DNA from 3 places in the Bradyrhizobium sp. LeoA1Lang genome. Region 1 is predicted to be linked to each of the others. Evidence: predicted binding sites of a transcription regulator. Region 1 holds the regulator's gene; each other region holds the start of a gene.
The links. The regulator LexA, encoded in region 1, represses DNA repair genes until DNA is damaged. The targets are predictions, from matches to a motif close to TGTTCNNNNTGTGTTCNG.
Positions count from the first base shown of each region.

Region 2: a site for LexA is predicted at 6,265-6,282, ahead of ACZYOF_RS35850 (single-stranded DNA-binding protein). Genes of this name have one in related genera too.
Region 3: a site for LexA is predicted at 5,044-5,061, ahead of ACZYOF_RS04190 (helicase-related protein). Genes of this name have one in related genera too.

Region 1 is NZ_JBVAPG010000033.1:597-8,581, forward strand. Features, by position in the region: gene ACZYOF_RS13940 (HAD-IA family hydrolase) at 1-322, shown strand, start outside; gene ACZYOF_RS13945 (molybdopterin molybdotransferase MoeA) at 332-1,546, shown strand; gene lexA (transcriptional repressor LexA) at 1,751-2,452, shown strand; gene ACZYOF_RS13955 (hypothetical protein) at 2,746-3,171, shown strand; gene ACZYOF_RS13960 (hypothetical protein) at 3,358-3,543, shown strand; gene ACZYOF_RS13965 (ComEC/Rec2 family competence protein) at 3,553-5,841, opposite strand; gene ACZYOF_RS13970 (MFS transporter) at 6,244-7,572, shown strand; gene ACZYOF_RS13975 (SPW repeat domain-containing protein) at 7,678-7,985, opposite strand, start outside.
Region 2 is NZ_JBVAPG010000169.1:3,893-11,877, forward strand. Features, by position in the region: gene ACZYOF_RS35835 (hypothetical protein) at 24-281, shown strand; gene ACZYOF_RS35840 (potassium transporter Kup) at 404-2,314, shown strand; gene gyrA (DNA gyrase subunit A) at 2,456-5,185, opposite strand; gene ACZYOF_RS35850 (single-stranded DNA-binding protein) at 5,603-6,094, opposite strand; gene ACZYOF_RS35855 (outer membrane protein) at 6,545-7,300, shown strand; gene uvrA (excinuclease ABC subunit UvrA) at 7,611-7,985, shown strand, end outside.
Region 3 is NZ_JBVAPG010000007.1:23,204-31,188, forward strand. Features, by position in the region: gene ACZYOF_RS04170 (T6SS phospholipase effector Tle1-like catalytic domain-containing protein) at 1-944, opposite strand, end outside; gene ACZYOF_RS04175 (COG3904 family protein) at 1,192-3,054, shown strand; gene rpmB (50S ribosomal protein L28) at 3,196-3,501, opposite strand; gene ACZYOF_RS04185 (DUF3108 domain-containing protein) at 3,869-4,720, shown strand; gene ACZYOF_RS04190 (helicase-related protein) at 5,330-7,985, shown strand, end outside.

The DNA.
Region 1 (7,985 bases):
CCTGGCGCGCGCCAAGACGCGCCTGCCGCTTTATGCTTTCTCGAACACCAATCCGCCCCATATCGAGCATTTCTCGACAGCCTATTCGGACGTGCTCGGCCACTTCCGCCAGATCTTCTTCTCGTCGACGATCGGGCTACGGAAACCCGACGCGGAAGCCTATGATTACGTCGTCAAGGCGATCGGCGCGCCGGCCTCGCGCATCGTGTTCTTCGACGATTCCACCGAGAACATCCGCGGCGCACGGGCGGCGGGTCTCACAGCCATTCACGTCACATCGTCAGATGATGTGACGAACGCGCTTCTCGCGCTCGGAATTTAGGAGTTGCCCGTGGCCCTGATGCCGGTCGCCGATGCGCTAGCCGCGGTCCTCGCCGGCGCGGAACCATTGCCGGAAGAGATGGTCGCGCTCGATGCCGCCTATCACCGCACGCTCGCCCGTGACGTCGCAGCAAAGCGTACTCAGCCGCCACTGGCGATGTCGGCGATGGATGGCTATGCGGTGCGATCCGCCGATGCCGCCGATCTCAGCGCGCGGCTGAAGGTGATCGGCGAAGTCGCCGCGGGCCGGCCGTTCGATCGGGAACTTGGTCCGCGGGAAGCGGCACGGATCTTCACCGGCGGCGTCATTCCCGCCGGCGCCGATGCCGTCGTGATCCAGGAAGACACCCGGGTCGATGGCGATCACATCACCATCACCGAAGCTGCCATCGCCGGGCGGCATATCCGTCCCGCCGGCGTCGATTTCCGTGAAGGCGACGTGCTGCTCAGGCGCGGAAGCCGGCTGACCGACCGCGCGCTGTCGCTGGCGGCGGCGTCGATGAACTATCCGGAACTTCCCGTGCGGCGCCGGCCGAAGGTGGCCGTGCTCGCGACCGGCGACGAACTGGTGATGCCGGGCACCTCTCCGGGCCCGGGCCAGATCGTCTATTCCAACGGCTATGCGCTGCGGGCGCTGGCGCGCGCGGAAGGCGCTGAAGCGATCGATCTGGGGGTCGCCGCCGACACGGTTGCCGCCACCACCGAGGGCATCCGCCGCGCGCATGCCGCGGGCGCCGACATCCTCATCACCACCGGCGGCGCCTCGGTCGGCGACCACGACCTCGTAAAGCCGTCGCTCGAGGCCGAGGGCGTCACCATGGCGTTCTGGAAGATAGCGATGCGGCCCGGCAAGCCGATGATGCATGGCCGACTCGGTGCGATGCGGGTGATCGGCCTGCCCGGCAATCCGGTGTCGTCCTATGTCTGCGCCTACCTGTTCCTGGTGCCGTTGATTCGTGCCCTCCTCGGCCGCTCGGCGATTCATCACGTCATGGAAAGCGCCCTGCTCGGCCGCGATCTCGCTCCCAATGATCAGCGCGAAGATTATCTCCGCGCGCTTCTCGAAGAGCGCGACGACGGCACGCTGATCGCAACGCCAGTCACCAAGCAGGACAGTTCGCTGCTTGGGAATCTCACTGCGGCGCAGGCACTTGTGATCCGTCCGCCATTCGCGCCGGCTGCCGCAAAAGGCGCGTCTTGCGACATTCTCCGATTGCCTGAATGACGCCGCGACCAGCACCTACTGGAGCAGCATCTCTGATCGCGTTCACCAGAAATTAAGTGGTTGCGGAACACATATCGAACATATAGTGTCCGTTCATGATTTGTTTCGAAACTCGCTGTCTACGAATGGGAGTGCGTGACTCCCGAGATCAGCTCTTCACAAGTCTCGGATCGAACGACGCTACCAACCGGGGGAATGCTCGCGATGCTTACGCGCAAACAGTATGAACTTCTGCGTTTCATCAACGAACGGCTGAAAGAGGCCGGCGTGCCTCCTTCCTTCGACGAGATGAAGGACGCACTCGACCTGCGCTCGAAGTCCGGCATCCACCGCCTGATCACGGCGCTAGAGGAACGGGGCTTCATCCGCCGCCTGCCGAACCGCGCCCGCGCGATCGAGGTGATCAAACTGCCTGAGCTCTCGGCCGCCGGCAACGGCCGCCGCGGCTTCACGCCGAGCGTCATTGAGGGCACGCTCGGCAAGCGCACGACCAGCGCGGCCGTGGCCGAGGACGATGGCAACCGTCCCGTTGCTGTTCCCGTGATGGGCCGGATCGCGGCGGGTACGCCGATCGAGGCGCTGCAGACCCGCAGCCACACCATCAGCGTGCCGCCCGACATGCTCGGCTCCGGCGAGCATTATGCGCTCGAGGTGCGCGGCGATTCCATGGTGGAGGCCGGCATCCTCGACGGCGACATGGCGCTGATCCAGCGCAACGACACCGCCAACACCGGCGACATAGTGGTGGCGCTGATCGATGAGGAGGAAGCGACGCTGAAGCGCTTCCGTCGCCGCGGCGCGTCAATCGCGCTTGAGCCTGCCAATGCGGCTTACGAAGTCCGCATCCTGCCGCCGAACCGGGTGCGGATCCAGGGCAAGCTGATCGGGCTTTATCGCAAGTACTGAGCGGCCGGCGACGCAGCAGCTCGTCCGGTACTTTGGTGGGTGCTCTGCCCTCAAGGACACTGACAAGAGCTGCTTAGAATGATTAGAATAAGGCCCCCGGTAAGTTCGCCGGGGCACTCTCGGTGCAAGGAGATGTGCGGCGGCGCCTCGCTATCGTGTTTGTGAACGGTGAGAGGGCGCGGGCCGTACAAATGCCAAGAACGGAGCAGAGGCTTATTAGTTATCGTCCACTCTGATAGAGGCCTGCGCCTCTCCCAGGCCCGGGTCGGCTATCTCGAATGAGGAGCAATCCGATGTGTGACTATAGCCTGCACGCCGTGGCGACGCGTCCCGCCCAGGTTGGAGAGACGCTTATCACCACCACCTTCCGCGGCACCTCGACCCGCGGCTTCGCTTCGGAAAGCGATCCGACGGTCGCAGTCTGCATGCTTCCCGGGACCGAACTCGCGTTCGCCGATAACGTCCGTTACGACAATCGCTGGATCTGGACCAAGACGACCGGCTTCCGTGTCGGCAAGTTCAACCAGATCGATCCGCATATTCGGGATCGTCATCACGACGCGATCGAATTCCCCGATGGCAGCCATGTGCTGGTGACCCAGCTCTGCGAAGGGCAGCGGGCGACCGTGCTGCAATTGCCAGTGACGCATCATGTTGCAGAGCCGGCACCGAAGGCGGTCGAGCAGCGCCCCGCGCCGAACCCGCTGTTCATCGGCTGACAGCTTCCGGCAGCGTGCGCCGCCGGTCTCGGCCGGCGGAGCGTTGCCGCGAGTGAAAAGCAAAGTGTTTTGAGCGGCCCCGGAGGTCATCCGGGGGCGCATGTGATTTTGTGTTGAACGGACGCTTTATTCGCCAAGGGGGCGTGATCGGTGGTCACCAAGATCACGTGGCAAAGAGCCGGACGAGTGGCTGAGCCCGGCCGATACATGTTCAGGTTCGGCTGGCTCACCGTCGCAGCGGAAGATCTCGCGATCTGGGAGCGATTTCCGGATGCGACCTTCACGCTTGTGCAAATGCCGTCGCATTCGGGCGGCCCGGATGAGTTTCGGCTCGGCGCCTTCGAGCTAGCGGCCAACGCCGGCGGAGATTGAACGGGGCGCTCAGTCTTCCGACTGCAGGTCGGATTCGGACGGGGTCGCATCGATGGCGCGCGGCACGGGTGCCCCCTGGATCCGGATCGTGGTCTCGACCTCGCCTTCGCCTGACATCGCAGGCGACCACGGCCGGTCGAGGCCGGCGGGCCTGACCGCGTCGATGACGAAGCCGTTCCGGTTCCGCCTTAGCGCCAGCCCGCCCTGCCGCCGCAGCCGCTCGGCATCGATGACCGCCGCCGCGCAGCCTGGCGGCACCGGCCGTGCGGTCACGATCAGCACCGCCCGCTCGCAATCGTCCGCGAGCGCCTCGGATCGCTGGGTGAGCGCGATGAACGCGCCACCGGCCGCAGAGGTCACGCAGCCGCTCTCATCGCAGGACACGCCCTCGGTCAGCGACGAATCGCCCGCGGTGCGGGCATCGGCATCCGCGGCCAGCCACTCCTTGGCGAGAAACGCATCCTTCGCAGTCCGCATCAGGTGCAGCCGCCCGTCACCGCCGCGGACGGCGACATTGCGGCCGTCGCCGGAAATCAGGATGTCCGGTTGCGGCGCCCCCACCGCCCAGACCACCGCAATGAGAAGCACGGCCGCGCCGACGAAGCGCAGCGGCGTGCGCAACAGCCCGAGCAGGATGACGCCCAGGCTCGCGGCGATCAGCGGGCCGATCCCGAACGCACTGACGTGGCCGACCGCGCCCGGCAGCGCGGCGACTCCCTGCGCGACCACGATCATCCAATCGATTCCAGTGCCCATGATCGCCCAGAACACACCGTCGAAACCGAACGGCATCGCCAGCAGGCCAAGCAGGCCGGCCGGCATCACCAACGCCGACACCACCGGCATCGCCGCGAGGTTGGCGAGCACGCCAAAGGGCGCCACCCGGTGGAAATGAAAAGCGGCATAGGGCGTGGTCGCCAGCCCCGCCACCAACGACGCCAGCAGCAGCATCGCGACCTCACGCCCGCCCCACAGCGCGATCCGCGCGGTCGTGGAATGGTCTGGCGCGGCAAACAGATGCGGCATGCCGATCTGCACCAGCGCCACCAACCCGAGCGTCGCCGCAAACGACATCTGGAAGCTTGGATGCACCAGCGCCTCCGGCGCGATCGCGAGCACGATCATGGCCGCGACCGCGAGCGTCCGGAACGTCACCGCGCGGCGGTCGACCATGACGGCGATCAGCACCACTGCGGTCATGAGGAACGAGCGCTGCGTCGCGACCTCCGCACCCGACAGCAGAAGATAGAAGGCGGCCGCCACGAGCGCCGCCGCGGCAGACCATTTCTTGATCGGAAAGCCCACGGTGAGCACCGGAAACAGCGCAAGCAGCGCGCGAACCGCGAAGAAGACCACGCCCGCGACCACGGCCATGTGGTAGCCCGAGATCGACAGCACGTGCCCGAGCCCCGAGATGAACATCGCATCATTCACCGGCTCGGAGATCGCATCGCGCCGGCCGGTCAGGAGTGCGGTCGCGATCGCGCGATTGTCGCCTTCGAGCACGTTGCGGATCCGCGCATCGATCGCATCGCGCATGCCCTGCATGAAGGCCGCATAGCGCAGCGTAAATCCGCGGCCTTCCGGCGGCGCGGTCGTCTTGATGGCGCCGAGTACGAAACCGGACGCGCCGATGCCCTGGAAATAGAGATCGCGGCCAAAATCGTAGCTCCCGGGCCGCAGAGGAGCGAGCGGCGGCTGCAGCCGCGCCTTCAATTCGACGAAGCTGCCGACTTCGGGGGCAGTGCCCTTCTTCACCGACAGCCGAACGCGCTCAAGTTTCGGCGTGCCGCGCTGGCTTTCGATGCTTGCGACGCGCAGCACGAAACGGTCGGTGCGCTCGCGGATGTCACGCGTCTCGACAAATCCGGTGAGTGACACCGAGAACATCGGCCGCGCCAGCACGCCATGCGCGACCCGCGCGGTTCGCCAGGTGGCAACGGCAAAACCCGCCGCAACGGCGGCAATCATGACGGCGACAGCGAACGCCTGCCGTCGCCTGAGCAGGAACGCGACAGCGCACAGCGCGATCGCGACGATGACCGCGACCGACAGCACCGGCTCATGGTCGGCGGCGAAGTAGAGCGCGATGCCGCTGCCGAACGCGACCGGCACCCAGGGCAGAAGCCGTCCGGCGCCCGCTTCGGCGCGGGCCCACTGGCGCAACGTCTCGACGATTGGCGGCCAGGCGCCGACGCCGATCGGGGCATACCCACCCGCCGGCGCCACCGCCTCGCGCGGCGGCCAGGTGCCGGCATAGCCGCGCCTGCCGCCCGGCGTCCTGCCCTCGTCCGACATCCTGCGCCCTGGACTACCCCTGTTTCCGCAAAGCTACCGGAAGCGGGTATCCACGGGATAGCGGAACAGATGCGAACGTCGTGCCGGTACGCTTCCGATCCCGGCGCTGGTGTCTTCAGCCGGCTTCAACCCCGACTGCGCCGAAAGTCTCATAAGGCCGCAGTCCCATTGAGGATTAGACTGTGGCTGCGCCTCCGCCCGGACAGACGGGATGAGGCAGTGGTGGCTCGCGGTTCGAAGACCGCTGGAGCCCTTCTCAGGTGGTTCAAGGCTTCCCTGAGACCGGCGTTGCGGACGCAACTTGCAAATCAAGCTTGTAGCGTCGCGCATCACGCGTACTCCGCGAGCGAATAGAGCGCTGAAAAACGCGAGGAGAAGTCATTGAACTAATGGGAGCAGCACATGGCAATTCAGGTACCGAGCGATTTTCGCCGCGTGATTGTTGCCGCGTCGGTCGGAAACATCATCGAATGGTATGACTTCTATATCTTTGGCAGCCTGGCCGCCGTTCTGTCGGTCAAGTTCTTCGAACAATCCCACCCCGTCGCAGCCCTGCTGAGCACGATCGCCCTGTTCACTGCAGGGTTCCTGATCCGTCCGCTCGGAGCATTCCTCTTTGGATGGATGGGCGACCGGGTCGGCCGCAAATATACGTTTCTCATCACGCTCACCGGAATGGGACTGGGAACGGGCGCGATCGGCCTGATCCCGACCTATCAGTCGATCGGTCTCACCGCCGCGTTCGTGCTGTTCGGGCTACGCATGATCCAGGGCCTGTGCCTGGGTGGCGAATATGGCGGCGCCATCACCTATGTTGCCGAGCATGTGCCCGACGATAGACGCGGCTACTACACCGGCTGGCTCCAGACCTCGCCGACGCTCGGGATCGTGGTGTCGCTGGCCGTGATCATTCTGACCCGGATCTATTTCGGCGATCAGGCCTTCAACGAATGGGGATGGCGCGTTCCGTTCCTGCTCTCATTCCTGCTGGTGGCCATCGCCATCTACATCCGCCTCCAGCTCCAGGAGACGCCGATCTTCCAGGAGATCAAGGCCCGTGGGCAGATGACCAGGAACCCCTGGAAGGAAGCGTTCCTTAGCTCGAACATCAAATACATCGGAATCGCCATCATCGTCCTGATCGGACAGGGCGTAGTCTGGTACAGCGGACAGTTCTGGGCGCTGTACTTCCTGCAGCAGGTCTCCAAGGTGGACGCTCTGACCTCGGCCTACATCGTCGGGGCCGCGCTGCTACTTGCGACGCCGAGCCTGATCTTCTTTGGCTGGCTGTCGGACCTGATCGGCCGCAAGCCGGTGATCCTGGGAGGCATGCTGCTTGCCGCGATCACCTACTATCCGCTGTATCTGTGGCTCGGAACGGTCACGCAGCCCGGAAACATCAACTATCCGATCGCAGTCTTCATCATCTTCATCCTCGTCTGTTACGTCGGGATGGTGTACGGGCCGGTCGGCGCGTTCCTGGCCGAATTCTTCCCCAGCAGGATCCGCTACACATCGGTATCGGTGCCGTATCACATCGGCAACGGCTGGGGCGGCGGCCTGGTGCCGTTCATTACCTCGGCGGCTTTCGCCGCCACCGGCAGCGTCGGCTACGCGCTGATCTATCCGATCGTAGTTCCCGCGGTCTGCTTCGTGCTCGCCGTTTTCCTGATGCCCGAGACACGCAAGATCAGCATCTGGCAACCGATAGAGCCTAAGACAGCGTCGTGATCGAATAGCCTTGGTGCGGGGCCGTGAAGCCCTGCGCTCCGCACAATTCCCGCCCCCCGGCCGCCACCAGACGGCGGTCGGTGCAAGGCCCGTTCGACTCCGTTCTCAGCCGGCGCGGTGATGCCAGCGATCGTGCCACCAGGTGGTGAAATCACGATCGGTCACCAGCTCCCAGCCAGCGAACAAGATCACCAATATGCCCGATAGCATGCTGCTTACCGTCGCCGAGACGTGCTCGTAGCCGACCGTCCAAGGTGCCAGCAACAGAGCCAGTCCGAGGAGCATCTCGCCCCATTCCTCCAGATAGGATGGAATGACAAATGCCTCGATGGCAAACAGGATGACAGCCAACCCAAGCGCGATGGTTATCCAGACGGCCGCCCCGCCGAAGCCCAGGGCAAAGGGCGACACGA
Region 2 (7,985 bases), on a different contig from region 1:
AGGCCCACTGACAGGGAACCGTCATGATCAAGGCACTTTCCGCCGTCGCCGTTGCCGCCTTCATTGCCGCCGCGCTCACCGTTCTTCCCGGCTTTGCGCCCCAGGTCGAAGCCAGCGTGCCCCGCCCTCTCGCCAAGGCCGACCGGCTGGATATCCGCCTCGCCGCCAAGGACTGCTCGCAGCAAACCTGGCCGAACTTCGACGCTTCCTGCCTCCGCAACGCCGGCTCCCAGAACGGTGTTCGCGAAGCCCGCCTCGTCACCGCCGATCGTACCCCGTAACCTCGGCTTTCCCCGCCCCCGCAGCAACACAGTGGTAATTTGCGACGTCTCGTCGCAGACTGCCGTCTTGGTCGCGCCCTTCGGACGATCCGGTGGGTGCGATGCAATCGGGGGTCTCGCCGATGTCAAGCACGCCCGCCATTGCCTCAGGCCATCCGCCGAGCCCGCTTCCTCTTGCAACAACCATCGGCGCACTTGGCGTCGTCTATGGCGATATCGGGACCAGTCCCCTTTACGCGCTCAAGGAGGCAGCCAGGGCGGCCGCCCATGGCGGCGCGATCACGCCGGACGCCGTCCTGGGCGTGGTATCGCTGATCCTGTGGGCGCTGATCCTGATCATTTCGATCAAATACGCGCTCCTGATCCTGCGTGCAGACAACCGCGGCGAAGGCGGGATCGTGGCGATATTGGCGCTGCTCCACGCGCGCAATGCGCCGCCGGGCACCTGGCGCGCGCAGCTTCTGGTCGTCGGCCTCATCGGCGCCGCCCTGCTCTATGGCGACGGCGCAATCACCCCGGCGATCTCGGTCTTGAGCGCGATCGAAGGATTGAAGGTGGACGCGCCATCGCTGGCGCCGGCGGTCGTGCCGATCACCATCGTGATTCTGGTCGGCCTGTTTGCGATGCAGAAGCAGGGCACCGGCTTCATCGGCCGGATCTTTGGACCGGTGATGCTCGGCTGGTTCCTTGTTCTCGCCGCGCTCGGCATCCACGGCATCGTTCAGGCGCCTGGAGTGCTCGCGGCGCTCAGCCCGTTCTATGCTTTCAATTTCCTGATCCACCAGAATTTCCACATCAGCTTCGCCATCCTCGGCGCAGCTTTTCTCGCGGTCACCGGCGGTGAGGCGATGTATGCCGACATGGGGCACTTTGGGCGGTTTCCGATCCGGCTCGCCTGGTTCGCCGTCTGTCTGCCCGCGCTGGTGCTCAACTATTTCGGGCAGGCCGCGCTGTTGATCACCGATCCGAGCGCGCTGGACCATCCATTCTTCCAGCTCTCGCCAGACTGGCTGCACTACCCGCTGGTCGCTTTCTCCACGATCGCCACCGTGATCGCCTCCCAGGCGATCATCTCGGGCGTGTTCTCGCTGACCCAGCAATCGATCCAGCTCGGCTTTCTGCCGCGGATGCACATCCTCCACACCACCAGCGACGCGATCGGCCAGATCTATGTGCCGCTGGTGAACTGGCTGCTCGCCGCCGCGACGCTTGGCGCGGTACTGGGCTTTGGCACTTCGGATGCCCTCGCCGGCGCCTATGGCATCGCGGTGTCCTTATTGATGGCGATCACCACGCTGCTGGCGGCGCTGGTTGCGATCCAGTGGGGCTACTCGCCGCTGATCGTGCTCGCCGTCAACGGTTTCTTCCTTGTTATCGACCTCATCTTCTTCGCGGCCAACTCGACCAAGCTGCACGAAGGCGGCTGGTTTCCGCTGCTGCTGGCAGGCTCGATCGCGTTCCTGATGCTCACCTGGCGCGCTGGCGTGAAGCTGGTCGAGCGTGCCCGCGCAAAACTGCGGCAACCAGAGGAAGATTTGATCGAGACCGCCATCAATAAGTGCCGTGCCCGCCTTCCGGGCACTGCCGTGTTCCTCGCCGCCGCGCCGACCGGCGTGCCGCTCGCGCTGACGCAATTCGTCAAGCACAACCACGTCCTGCACGAACGCGTGCTTTTGGTCACCGTGCAGATCGAGGAATCCCCGCGCATTTCCGAGGGCGACCGCGCCGAGATCATCGACATCATCCCGGGCATCACGCGCGTCATCCTGCACTACGGCTTCATGCAATACCCGACCATCTATGAGGGCCTGCAACTCGCCTGCCGGCAGGGCAAGCTGCCCGGTATCGATCTCTCCGACGTCACCTACTATATCGGCCGCGAGACCATCATCCCGCGCGAGGACGTTCCGGGCATGTGGGTCTGGCGGGAATCAATCTTCGCATTCCTGCAACGCAACGCCGAACGCACTGCGGCGTTCTTCGGCGTGCCGACCGGACAGGTGGTGGAATTCGGGACAGAAATCGAGATCTGACCGGCCGGTGATCTCGATGATCGGGGGCAGTCGGCGGCACTAAAGCGCGATGACTTATCTTCGAATCGTCATCCCGCTTTAGCTCTTTGTTTGAGCATGATCTTTTTCGGAAAACCGGTATCCACTTTTCCGGATCATGCTCTAGCCGCCGTTGCCGTTCTCGCCATTCTCGCTGTCGTCGCCGATATGCTCGACCGAGACGACATGCTCGTCGTCGGCGGTGTCGAACACGATGACGCCCTGAGTCGAGCGGCCGGCGATGCGGATGTCGCCGACGGGGCAGCGGATGAGCTGGCCCTTGTCGGTGACCAGCATGATCTGGTCGGCCTCCTCGACCGGGAACGAGGCTATCAGCTTGCCGTTGCGGCTGTTGACGCTCATGGCGACGATGCCTTTGCCGCCGCGGCCAGTGGTGCGGTACTCGTAGGACGAGGTCCGCTTGCCGTAGCCATTCTCGGACACCGTCAGCACCACCTGCTCCTGCGCCGACATGTCGACATAGCGCTCCTGTGAGAGCTGGATCGCGCCCGTGGCCTCCTCGGCCTCGGTCTCCGACGGCTCCTCGGCGACAGCTTCGCCCGCGACCGCGCGGCGCATCTTCAAGTAAGCCGAGCGCTCGTCCGAGGTCGTCTCGACATGGCGCAGGATCGCGAGCGAGATCAGCTTGTCGCCTTCGGCGAGCGAAATGCCGCGCACGCCCATCGAGGTGCGGCCGGTGAAGACGCGCACGTCGGTGACGGCGAAACGGATGCACTGGCCGCCGGCGGCGGTCAGCAACACGTCGTCACGCTCGGTGCAGATCTGCACGTCGACGATCGCCTCGCCCTCCTCCAGCTTCATGGCGATGATGCCGGAACGGCGGACGTCGACGAAGTCGGACAGCTTGTTGCGACGGACATTGCCGCCGGTGGTGGCGAACATCACGTCGAGATTGCTCCAGGAGGATTCGTCCTCCGGCAGCGGCATGATGGTGGTGATGCGCTCGCCCTGCTCCAACGGCAGGATGTTGATCAGCGCCTTGCCGCGCGCATTCGGCGCGGCCATCGGCAATCGCCAGACCTTCTCCTTGTAGACCTGGCCACGTGAGGAGAAGAACAGGACCGGCGTGTGGGTGGAGGCCACGAACACGCGGCTGACGAAATCCTCGTCGCGGGTCTGCATGCCGGCGCGGCCCTTGCCGCCGCGGCGCTGGGAGCGATAGGTCGACAGCGGCACGCGCTTGACATAGCCGGCGTGCGACACCGTCACCACCATGTCTTCGCGCTGGATCAGATCCTCGTCCTCGACCTCGCCTTCCTGCTCGGCGATAACAGTCCTGCGCGGCGTGGCGAACTGGGCCTTCACCTCCGCAAGCTCGGTCTTGACGATCGCCTGCACCCGGGCGCGCGAGCGCAGGATGTCGAGATAGTCGGATATCTCGGCCGCAAGCTTGGTGAGCTCCTCGCCGATCTCGTCGCGGCCGAGCGCGGTCAGGCGCTGCAGCCGGAGGTCGAGGATTTCCCTCGCCTGCTCCAGCGAAAGGCGGATGGTGCCATCCGGATTGATGCGGTGGCGCGGATCGTCGATCAGCGTGATCATGTCTTCGACGTCCCGCGCCGGCCAATCGCGCGACATCAGGGTTTCGCGCGCGGCCGCCGGATTCGGCGAAGAGCGAATGACGCGGATGACCTCGTCGATATTGGCAACCGCGATGGCCAGGCCCACCTGGAGGTGGGCGCGGTCGCGTGCCTTGCCGAGCAGGTATTTGGTGCGCCGGGTCACCACCTGTTCGCGGAAGGCGACAAAGATCGTGAGCAGATCCTTCAGGTTCATCTGCTGCGGACGGCCGGAATCGAGTGCCAGGATGTTGGCCGGGAAGTTGGTCTGCAGCGGCGTGAAGCGGTAGAGCTGATTCAGCACCACATCCGGCATCGCCTCGCGCTTCAGTTCGATCACGACGCGGAAACCTTCGCGATCGGATTCGTCGCGCAGGTCGGAAATCCCCTCGATCTTCTTCTCGCGGATCAGCTCGCCGATCCGCTCGACCATGTTCGCCTTGTTAACCTGGTACGGGATCTCCGTGATGATGATCGCCTCGCGATCCTTTCGCAGGGTATCGATCGCGACCTTGCCGCGCATCACGATCGAACCGCGGCCGAGATGATAGGATGCTCGGATACCCGCTCGACCGAGGATGATGCCGCCGGTGGGGAAATCCGGCCCCGGAATGATGTTGATGAGTTCGTCGATGGTGAGCGCCGGATTGTCGATCAGCGCCACACAGGCGTCGACGACCTCGCCGAGATTGTGCGGCGGGATGTTGGTGGCCATGCCGACGGCGATGCCGCCCGCGCCATTGACCAGCAGGTTCGGAAACCGCGTCGGCAAGACCGACGGCTCTTGCTCAGAGTTGTCGTAGTTGGCCTGGAAGTCGACCGTGTCCTTCTCGATGTCCGCCAGCACAGCCTCTGCCGCCCGCGTCAGGCGCGCTTCGGTGTATCGGTAGGCTGCCGGCGGATCACCGTCGACCGAGCCGAAATTGCCCTGGCCGTCGATCAGCGGCACGCGCATCGAAAAATCCTGCGCCATGCGCACCATGGCGTCGTAAATCGACTGGTCCCCGTGCGGGTGATACTTACCGATGACGTCGCCGACCACGCGCGCGGACTTGACGTACTTCTTGTCCGGCGTGTGCCCCTGGTCGTACATCGAATACAGGATGCGGCGGTGGACCGGCTTCAGCCCGTCGCGCGCATCGGGGAGCGCCCGCGCCACGATCACGCTCATGGCGTAGTCGAGGTAGGACTTCTTCATCTCGTCGAGGATGGAAACGGGACGAATGTCGGAGGGCCCCGACGGCTCGCCGGGCTTGTCGTCTTCAGGTTCTGACAAAGGGGGAATCCGGGTCGGTTCTACTGTAGAATCATATAGCGTATCAGGGGCTCGATCACCACCCCGGAACGGTCTAGGCGACCGGTTTTTCCCTTCGTTTTTTCATAGACTTACGGGCTTGACGGGCGCGCCGCGGGAACGCCCTGGCGGGGTGCGGCAAGGGCGCCGTCCCAGGTAAGGAGACTGCCGGCGGGCCGTCGGCGGCGCCTGCATCACTCCGCCCTGTCGGTTAGATCGATTTCCTCACAGTTCACATCAACCGGAACCACGAGGAACCCGGCCACGACACATCGAGCAACATCAATTGCTTGAGGCTTATATCCTGCAATCATTGAAGAGGATAAGTTCGACGCAAGCCGTATCGCGCGAGGGAGATTTTTCATCCTCACGCGATCTTTCCGGCAACGTACCACGCGATCAGAACGGGATATCGTCGTCCATGTCGTTGTTGCGGGCGCCGGCCGGCACGGCGCGGCGTGGCGCGGAACTCGAGGGGCCGCTGACGCCGAAATCGCCGCCACCGCCGCCCATGTCGTCGGAGAAGCTGCCGCCACCGCCCTTGCCGTCCAGCATCGTGAGGTTGGAGTTGAAGCCCTGCAGCACCACTTCGGTCGAATATTTCTCGACCCCGCTCTGATCGGTCCATTTCCGGGTCTGGAGCTGGCCCTCGACATACACCTTGGCGCCCTTCTTCAGATATTGCTCGGCGACCTTGGCGAGGCCTTCATTGAAGATGACGACACGGTGCCACTCGGTCTTTTCCTTGCGCTCGCCGGTGGCCCGGTCGCGCCAGGCCTCGGAGGTCGCGACGCTCAGATTGGCGATCGGACGACCGTCCTGGGTCCGCCGGATTTCCGGGTCCTTGCCGAGATTGCCCACCAGAATGACCTTATTTACGCTTCCCGCCATCGCCGCTCTCCACTCGATCACTGGGCCGGCCGGTTGCACGGCGGCCACATTCAGTCTTCGCTAACCACATCTTACATTGCTGACGGACCCTATACGCTCGCCGACACCGTCGGGCGCAGCCATTCCCCATCCATCCCGCATTTATCCACATATAGCACCAGCCGCGCCACTGTTCCAGTTTTGTTCCTTACAACTTGCCGTAAACATGGTGACATTGTGGCCCAATTTTGGTGCGGCGGGAATGGAACCCGAGACCGACCCTCGGGTTCCAGAAAACATCAAACAAATCATTAACTTATGTTATCCGCACTTCGCCCCTAACTGTTGCGTTTGGGCGACGGTATTTCCGGTTGAATCGGGGTATGCTTAAAACGACGGCGCGGCGCTCGCGTCTTTAATACCGTAACGCTTCGGGACCCAATTGAAGCGAACAAAGGCTGGAGAGCTACGATGAAGAAGTTTTTGCTTGGAACGGTTGCCTTGGTTGCGCTGGCTGCGCCGGCCTCGGCTGCCGATCTTGCCGCACGTCCCTATGTGAAGGCCCCGCCGGCGCCGGTCGCAGTCGTCTACGACTGGACCGGGTTCTATATCGGCGGCAACGGCGGCTGGGGAACGAGCCGCAACCGCTGGGACGTCCTTGGTTTCAGTGACGGCTCCCATAACGCCGACGGCGGCACTGCTGGTGGTCAGATCGGCTATCGCTGGCAGATGGGCACCTGGGTGTTCGGCGTCGAAGGCCAGGGCAACTGGGCCGACTTCAAGGGCAGCAACATCAGCCTGCTGACGGGCATCGACACCAACGAGACGAGGGTCGACGCCTTCGGCCTGATCACCGGCCAGATCGGCTATGCCGCCAACAATGTGCTGTTCTATGTCAAGGGCGGCGCGGCCGTGGTCGCCGATCGCTACCGCGTGCGTGACGCCTTCACCGGTTTCCCGATCACCAACGACATCAACGACACCCGCTGGGGAGCCTCGGTTGGCGCTGGCATCGAATACGGCTTCGCGCCGAACTGGTCGGTCGGCGCCGAGTACAATCACATCTTCCTGGGCAATCGCTCCTACGATTTCATCAACAATGGCTTCGCCGGCCCGGCCGGCAGCCTCTTCGCCACCGAGAATATCAAGCAGGACATCGACCTCGTCACCGTCCGCGTGAACTACAAGTTCGGCTTCGGCGGCGCTCCGCTCATCGGGCGGTACTGATCGCGCGATCGGATATCAATCTTAAGAAAAGGCCGGCCTTGCGCCGGCCTTTTTGTTTGCGTGTCGTTAGTTCCGAGCCGCTCATCTGCGAAGCTCCGCTTGCGCGAGCATCCTCTTGCTGCCAGCTACTGCCAAATCTGCACGCAAGAAATGCGACCTGAAAACAAATCGTTGATGATTCGTCCTGAGTACTGGAAATCATCACTCGTTCTTCCTATGTTCCGGCATCACCCCATCGGCGCCGTGGTACGGATTTCCGCCGACGCGCGCCCATAACGTGGCGCGCTTACAAGCGCCTGGAAATGCCGATATGGATGAAGTGCTCAGGGCGAAGCGCCAACCGACCGCCGGCTCCTCAACGCGTGCCATCACGATCCGCGGCGCGCGGGAGAACAACCTCAAGAACATCGACGTCGAGATTCCGCGCGACAGGCTGGTCGTGTTCACCGGCCTGTCCGGCTCCGGCAAGTCCTCGCTCGCCTTCGACACCATCTATGCCGAAGGCCAGCGCCGCTATGTCGAATCGCTCTCGGCCTATGCCCGCCAGTTCCTGGAGATGATGCAGAAGCCGGACGTCGACCAGATCGACGGCCTCTCGCCCGCCATCTCCATCGAGCAGAAGACCACCTCGAAGAATCCGCGCTCCACCGTCGGCACTGTCACCGAGATCTACGACTACATGCGC
Region 3 (7,985 bases), on a different contig from region 1:
GCGAGCTGCTTCACCATCTGCATGTTCACCGTGAGCCCGGACTTCGTGGCCTCCTCTAACATCCAGAGCAGCGGATATTTCGACAGCGCGCTTTGCGCTTCCGGATAGCCGCCGCCGATGTCGCCATGCGCGCCGGCGAACCACACCTGCAAAATGTCCTGAGCTTCGGCCTTCTCATCGGGGATGAAGCGGTTGCTGAAGAAGAGCTGCGGCTCGTCATACTTCTTCAGGCGGAACATGCAGCGCCGCTCGTCGATCGAGATCGCCTGGCGGAAGATCCTGATGCTCGGATTGTGCAGCGTGAAGGCGAGCTCTTCCAGGCTCGGCCAATAGAGCCGGTCCGGCCTCGGCACGAAGACGCTCGCGACCGTATCCCAAACGCCGACGAAGCGGATGGTCGGCCAGCGCACGGAGAGAATGCGCGCGAACTGCGCCGCATTGTCGTAGCGGTCCTTCGGCAGCGGCCCGAACTCGTCGCTCGCCGGCCGTTGCAGCCTGGCGTCCGTGCCCGCTTTGCCGTCATCGGAGAACTGCTTGTAGGCGGTGAGCCCGCTGCCGGCGAGGTTGACCTGTTCCGGCGAGATCAGCCCGATCTTGTGGATCAGCCCGGCCAGCACCCGCACGGTATAGGCGCCGCGCGAGAAGCCGAACAGGTAGACCGCATCGCCGTCCTGGTAATGGTGGACCAGGAATTCATAGGCCGCGAGCACATTGTCATCGAGCCCGTAGCCGGTGGTGAGCCCCAGGATCGCATTGAAATCCTGCTTCAGCTTGCGCCACGGATCCGGCCGCGCCAGCGTGCCGACGCCGGGATCGTAATAGACGAACTGCCGCGGCGACGTCTTCTCCGTCTTGCGCAGGCAGCGATAGAGCTTCAGGACGTTGGAAATGTTCTCGTTGATCTCGTTCCCGGTCCCATCGCAGCAAATCACGATGTTTCGCATGGCGTGCCCTCCCCTGCTACCTCAGCGAGTATAGCGCAGATTCGGGAATTTGGATGACGCCGCTTGCCCGCGATCGGTGCGTCCGGCGCAAGCGCAACGCGATCCCCCACGAACGATTCTCCGAATTTGCGGTTGCGGTGACTTGTCAAGACAACCAAGCCGGGGCAAGTAGTAGATCTTACGTGGTGGCAGGGGACAAAGCTTAATCCCGAACGTCTTGTTTGGCGGATTTGGTTTGACGGATTTCATGGATGGCGTGAGGTTCGAGCGCTGCGGTTTCTGGCGCCGCGCGCTGGCGTGGCTGATCGATGCCGTCATCGTCGCGCTGATCGTGCAATTGCTGGCTTATGCGCTGTTTCCGCTGACTGGTGGGCGGGTGCAGTATGTCAGCGGCTTTGCCTTGAGCTATTGCGACAACCTCGATGCGGTGCCGGACGGCGTCGCACTGCCGATCGGCTTCAAGGTCGCTTCGATCACCGCTTGTTCGCACGGCGTGTTTTCGCTCACCTCGGCGCGCATTCTCACGATCTCCGAGGTTCAGCAGGATCGTGCGGTGACGGTGAGGCAGATCCTCCATCTGCTCGACGAGCAGGGCAAACCGTTCATTGGGCCGACGCTTGACAGCGTGATGGTGGTGGTCCTGCTGCTGTTGCGTTTCTGGTTCGATCTTGGCCGCGGCACGCCCGGCCGCCGGATCTGCCGCATTCGCCTCGCGGATGCCGTCAGCGGCCGGCGTCCGCCGGCACTTGCGGCGGTCGGCAAGCGCTATGCCGCGCAGGCGCTGCCGCTGTTCCCGCTTGTCATCTGGGAATCGCTGCGGTGGCTGATGATGAGCGACCCGGAACAGATCGGTCGGGTGTGGTCGACCGTGTACACTTTTGCACCCGCCGTGGCCGTGTTGATCGCGCTGACCCAGGCAATCCCCGCGATCGTCAGTCGCAGGGAGGCCTACTATGACCGCTTCGCGGCAACCAGCGTGCTACGCCTCGATACGAGTGGCGCGTTGATCCCGCTTGCCGTCGTCGGCCCGCTTGTGCCGCCGCCATTGCCGCTGCCGGGCAGCTATTTCGTGCGGCACTGGCGCGGCCAGCTCTCCCTGCCAATCGCCTATTGGGTCAACGGCACCATTCTTGGAATCGTTGTCGCCATCATGACCCGCATGTTCAGGGCCGCCGTCGTTTTCTATGCGGACGCGCATCCGCTGGCGTGGCTGGCGGCGGTCGCCGGGGTATTGCTGCTGAGCCTTCTGTTCACGGTATGGCAGTTCGTCGGCATCTGGCGCTCGGCGACACGCTACATCGAAAGCGGCCGGGGGTTCTGGGGCGGCGCCGCCAAGACGATGATAGTGCTGGCCGTGTTGCGCCTTGCCTATGATCTCCTGTTCATGACCGGGCCGCAGCTTGCCGGTACTTACGAATACGTCGTGGACGACAGGCTGGTCGGCCCGCATCAGTTCGAGGTGGTGGCGGACGGCGAGGGGCTGGAATTCACCGGCGGTATCACCTTCGGCGTCGCAGACGAGCTTCAAAACCTGCTCGATGCGGGCAAGGTGAAGTGGGTGGTGCTCAATTCGAACGGCGGCCGCATCCGCGAAGCGCAGAGGATGTCTGACATGATCAAGGCGCGCGGACTGTCGACGTCGGTCGCGGAAAGATGCCTGTCCGCCTGCACCATCGTGTTTCTCGGCGGCAAGGAGCGCATGATGAACGACGACGCACTGCTCGGTTTCCACCAGCCGACATTCCTCGGCATGACCGCCCGCCAGCGCCGCGACGCGATCGCCGAGGAGGTGACGCGCCTGCAGAGCCTCGGCCTGAGCCGCAATTTCGCCGAACGCGCCAATGTCATGCCGCCAAGCGGCATGTGGTATCCCGAACCCGACGAATTGCTGCGCGAGAAGGTAGTGACCCTGATCATAGGGCCGCCGCCTGAGCTCGCATCGCCTCCGCCATCGACGCGCAGCCCATCCTGGGCGCTGACCGCACCACCCGCGTCGCCATCGGTGTTTCCGCCGCCCGGTGCCGTGCAGATTCCGGCCGACGTGATGAAGCGGCTGACGCCGGATGCCGCGTCGGACGGAATGAAGGCCGGCGAGGGCACGGCGAAGTAGCGAAGCGGAGTGTTTCGACTGCTTAGACCGGGGCGCATACCGAGTAGTCCCGGGTGCAGCCGTTCACAACAAAATGGCCGGCTCCTTCGAGCCGGCCATTCGAAACTCTGAGCCGTTAAGCTGGCGTAACCGAGTCTACGCTCAGCTCGCCTTCTTCTCCGCAGCCGCTGCCTGCTTCTTCTCGATCTGCCGCTTCAGCTCAAGCGCGCGCGGCGAGAGATGTGCCGCATTCGCCTTCCGAAGGAACGCATCGAGGCCGCCGTTGTGGTCGACGCTCTTGATCGCATTCGAGGAGACGCGCAGGCGGATGTTGCGGCCGAGCGATTCCGACTGGAAGGTGATGTTGCAGAGGTTCGGCAGGAAACGCCGCTTGGTCTTGATGTTCGAGTGGCTCACCTTGTGGCCCACTTGCGGGCCCTTGGCCGTCAGTTCACAGCGCCGCGACATTGTTCAAATCCTCTTCCATCCCCGCTTAACCAACAGCGCGCGCCGCGCGCGGCGGGGGTCCAATTCAACGTCCATTTTCCAGGAACGGCGGACGTATAGGGGGTGAGCCGCAAAGCGTCAAGGTTTTATAGCTTTCAGAGCCTCGTTCCCTGGCTCCGAAACCCTTAGTTCGGCACGTTTTCTTTGCGCCAGCCGGTAAAACGCTATGGAGCCCAAAACCTGCACGTTCACAAGGCTGTTCAGCGGTTTAACCTACCATATAAAGGGCGTATTCAGGCTCGTAAGGTGGTTCCGTTTTCGCCCGCGTTGCTTGCCGGTCATTTCTTCCCAAATGATCTCTGGCGCCGACGACAGGATCGTTAAGTTTGTGAGCATTTTCAGCAGTTTTCTGCCCTCCGTGAGGGAATCCTGGCTGTTGTGCGCCGGCGCGCTGTTCATGCTGTTGCCGGAGGGCGCACTCGCGCAGGGCCGGCTGGATGCGCAGTACGAGGCCTCGCTGGCCGGTATCGCTGTCGGCAAGGGAAGCTGGACCATCGAGATCGGCGACGACACCTTTTCCGCGATGGCGCAGGGCGGTACCGCCGGGCTGCTCAAGGCGTTTGCCGGCGCCGGCGGGGTGGGCGGGTCCCAGGGGCGCGTGGTCAATGGCGCGCTGGTGGCATCGGGCTATACCGTCAACTACAACAGCTACAAGAAATCCGAGGTCATCCGGATGGCGCTCGGCGGCGGCAACATCAGGGAAACCGTGATCGAGCCGGAACCGCCGGTCGATCCGAACCGGATCCCGGTCACCGAGGCCCACAAGAAGAACGTGTTCGATCCGATGACCGGCTCGCTGCTGCGAGTGCCGGGCACGGGCGAACTGATGAGCCCGGATAGCTGCCGCACCAGCGCGGGCATTTTCGACGGCCGGCTGCGCTACGATTTGAAGCTCGATTTCAAGCGCGTGGAAATGGTCAAGGCGGAGAAGGGCTATCAGGGCCCGGCGCTGGTCTGTGCGATCTATTTCACGCCGATCGCGGGCTATATCCCCGACCGTCCCGTGATCAAGTATCTCGCCGAAGCGCGCAACATGGAGATCGCCTTCGTGCCGATCGCGGGCACGCGCATCCTGATCCCGTACCGCGTCAAGATCCCGACGCCGTTCGGGCTGGCCATGCTGGAGGCGACGTCGTTCGTGACGTCGGCCACGCCGCCGCGGGTGGCGAAGACGCAGTGAGGCTGCGCACCGTCATTCCGGGGCATCGCGAAGCGATGAGCCCGGAATCCATTTCTCCGCTGGTGCATGTGGCCCAATGGATTCTCTGATGTGCAAGAGCACATCATAGCTCGTCCTGCGGACGCCCCGGAATGACGGAGAAACAGGAATCCTGTTGACTCTTTGCCGCTTCTGATTCGACTCCGCGTCTTAACGATTTTAAGGAATTTGCCCGGGCCGTGACCATCCTCAAACCCCATCTAGTGCTGGAACTGAAGCGCCGCCGCGACATGTTGCGGTGAACGGAGGAGAACAGCAGTGGAGTCAGCGATTCGGCCGCGATTCGTTCTAGACTCGTTCCGAAGCTTAAGCCGCGGCGGAGGGGCCGTCGCATTGTGAGACAATTTTTTGCGGAAGTGCCGGCACATGAACAGCTTTATCCCCCTCACCCTGAGGAGGTCGCGCGAGCGACTGTCTCGAAGGGCGAGGGCCCCCGATGCCTATGGCAAGCGGGAATGCATGGATATATCCGGACCTCATCCTTCGAGACGTGCGTTCCGCGCTCCTCAGGATGAGGAACTGAGATAGCGTTCGCGGCCGACAAGCACCAAGAAAAGTACCAAGAACATCATGGCTCTTTCCTCTCCTCCCTTCGCCCATGAGCGCGCGCCCGGCGCCGGCGTCACCGCCGTGCTCGGGCCGACCAATACCGGCAAGACGCATCTCGCCATCGAGCGCATGCTTGGGCATTCGTCCGGGCTGATCGGGCTGCCGCTGCGGCTCTTGGCGCGCGAGGTCTACAACAAGATCGCCGATCGCGCTGGGCCCGAGAGCGTCGCGCTGATCACCGGCGAGGAGAAGATCAAGCCGAAGTCGCCGCGCTTCTGGGTCTCGACGGTCGAGGCGATGCCGCGCGATCTCGACGTCTCGTTCCTTGCGGTCGACGAGATCCAGATCGCGGCCGATCTCGAGCGCGGGCATGTCTTCACCGACCGCATCCTCAATCGGCGCGGCCGCGATGAGACGCTGCTGCTGGGGGCTGCGACGATGCGTCCCATCATCGAGCGGCTGCTGCCCGGCGCCTCCATCATCACAAGGCCAAGGCTCTCGACGCTCGAATTCGCCGGCGACCGCAAGATCACGCGGCAGCCGCGGCGCACCGCGATCGTCGCGTTCTCGGCGGACGAGGTCTATGCGATCGCGGAATTGATCCGCCGCCAGCATGGCGGCGCGGCGGTCGTGCTCGGCTCGCTCTCGCCGCGCACGCGCAATGCGCAGGTCGCGATGTTCCAGAACGGCGACGTCGATTACCTCGTCGCCACCGACGCCGTCGGCATGGGGCTGAATCTCGACGTCGATCACGTCGCCTTTGCCTCCGACCGCAAATACGACGGCTATCAGTTCCGCCGCCTGACGCCGGCCGAGTTCGCGCAGATCGCCGGACGCGCGGGGCGCGCGACGCGCAATGGTACCTTCGGCACCACGGGACGCTGCGCGCCGTTCGAGCCGGAACTGGTGAACGCGCTGCAGAACCACACCTTCGACAGCGTGAAAATGCTGCAATGGCGCAATTCGAAGCTGGATTTCTCCTCGCTCGGCAGCCTGCAGGTCTCACTGTCGCTGCCGCCTTCGCATGAGGTGCTGACGAGGGCGCCGATCGCGGAAGACATGCGCGTGCTCGACCATGCCGCGCGCGATGCCGAGGTGCGCGACATGGCGCATGGCGCTACCGCCGTCGAGCGGCTATGGGAGACTTGTCAGATACCCGATTACCGAAAGCTGTCGCCGGCTGCCCATGCCGAGCTTGTGACCACGGTTTACGGCTTCCTGATGCAAAAGGGGCGTATTCCCGATGCATGGTTTGCCGCCCAGGTCGATCAGGCCGACCGCGTCGACGGCGACATCGACACGCTGTCGGGCCGGATTGCTCAGGTGCGCACCTGGACCTTCGTGGCGAACCGGCCGGACTGGCTGTCCGATCCCGAACATTGGCAGGGGATCACGCGCGAGCTCGAAAATAAATTATCCGATGCGCTGCATGAACGGCTCACGGAGCGTTTCGTTGATCGGCGTACCAGTGTATTGATGCGCCGCCTGCGGGAGAACTCTGTTTTGAATACTGAAATCGGCAAGACCGGCGAAGTCATCGTCGAGGGGCATGTGATCGGCCGGCTCGACGGATTCACTTTTGCGCCTGACGCGGCGGAAGCGGGCTCAGATGCCAAGGCGCTGCAGGCCGCAGCGCAGCAGGTGCTGGCGCGCGAGATCGACACGCGGGCCGAGAAACTGAGCGCCGCACCGGACGAAACCTTCGTGCTGACCTCCGACGGCACCATCCGCTGGACCGGCGATGCGGTGGCCAAACTCGTCGCGGCCGACGACGCGCTGCATCCGCGCTTGCGCATCATCTCCGACGAGCGGCTGACCGGCGCGCCGCGCGAGGCCGTGCAGAACCGGCTCGATCTCTGGCTCAAGACGCATATTACGAAATTGCTCGGGCCGCTGTTCGACCTGTCGAAGGCGGAGGATCTGCAAGGCATTGCACGCGGCATCGCGTTCCAGCTCGTGGAAGCGCTCGGCGTGCTGGAGCGGACCAAGATCTCGTCCGAGATGAAGGATCTCGACCAGCCCTCGCGGGCGACGCTGCGCAAGTATGGCGTGCGGTTCGGCGCCTATCACATCTACTTCCCGCAGCTCCTGAAGCCGGCGGCGCGGGCGCTGGCCTCGCTGCTCTGGGCCGAGAAGCAGGACAATGTCGATCTCTCGGCGCTCTCCAATGTGCAGCATCTGGCGTCGAGCGGGCGCACCTCGTTCCCGATCGACAAGGCACTGCCGCGCGATGCCTATCGCGTGCTCGGCTACAAGCAGTGCGGCGAGCGCGCGGTGCGCGTCGACATCCTGGAGCGGCTGGCGGACCTGATCCGTCCCGCGCTGGCCTGGCGCGAGGGCTCGGCCGGCGAGAAGCCCGCGGGCGCGTTCGACGGCCGCGGCTTCGTGGTGACGCAGGCGATGACCTCGCTCACCGGCTCGGCGGGCGAGGATTTCGCCTCGGTCCTGCGCGCGCTCGGCTATCGCATGGAACGCCGCCCGCCCCCGCCGCCGAAGCCGGTGGAAGTGGTCGAGACAGTGTCCGCCGAGACCCCGCCGGTGGAAGCGCCCGCCGAGGCTGCGGCGGAGGCACCGGTGGAAGAAGTAGCCGCCGAGCTGCCCGCGTCCGATGAGGTTAGCCCGTCAGCGGCGCTCTTGCCCGAAGTTACCCTGGCGCCCGCGCCGAGCGAGGAACCAG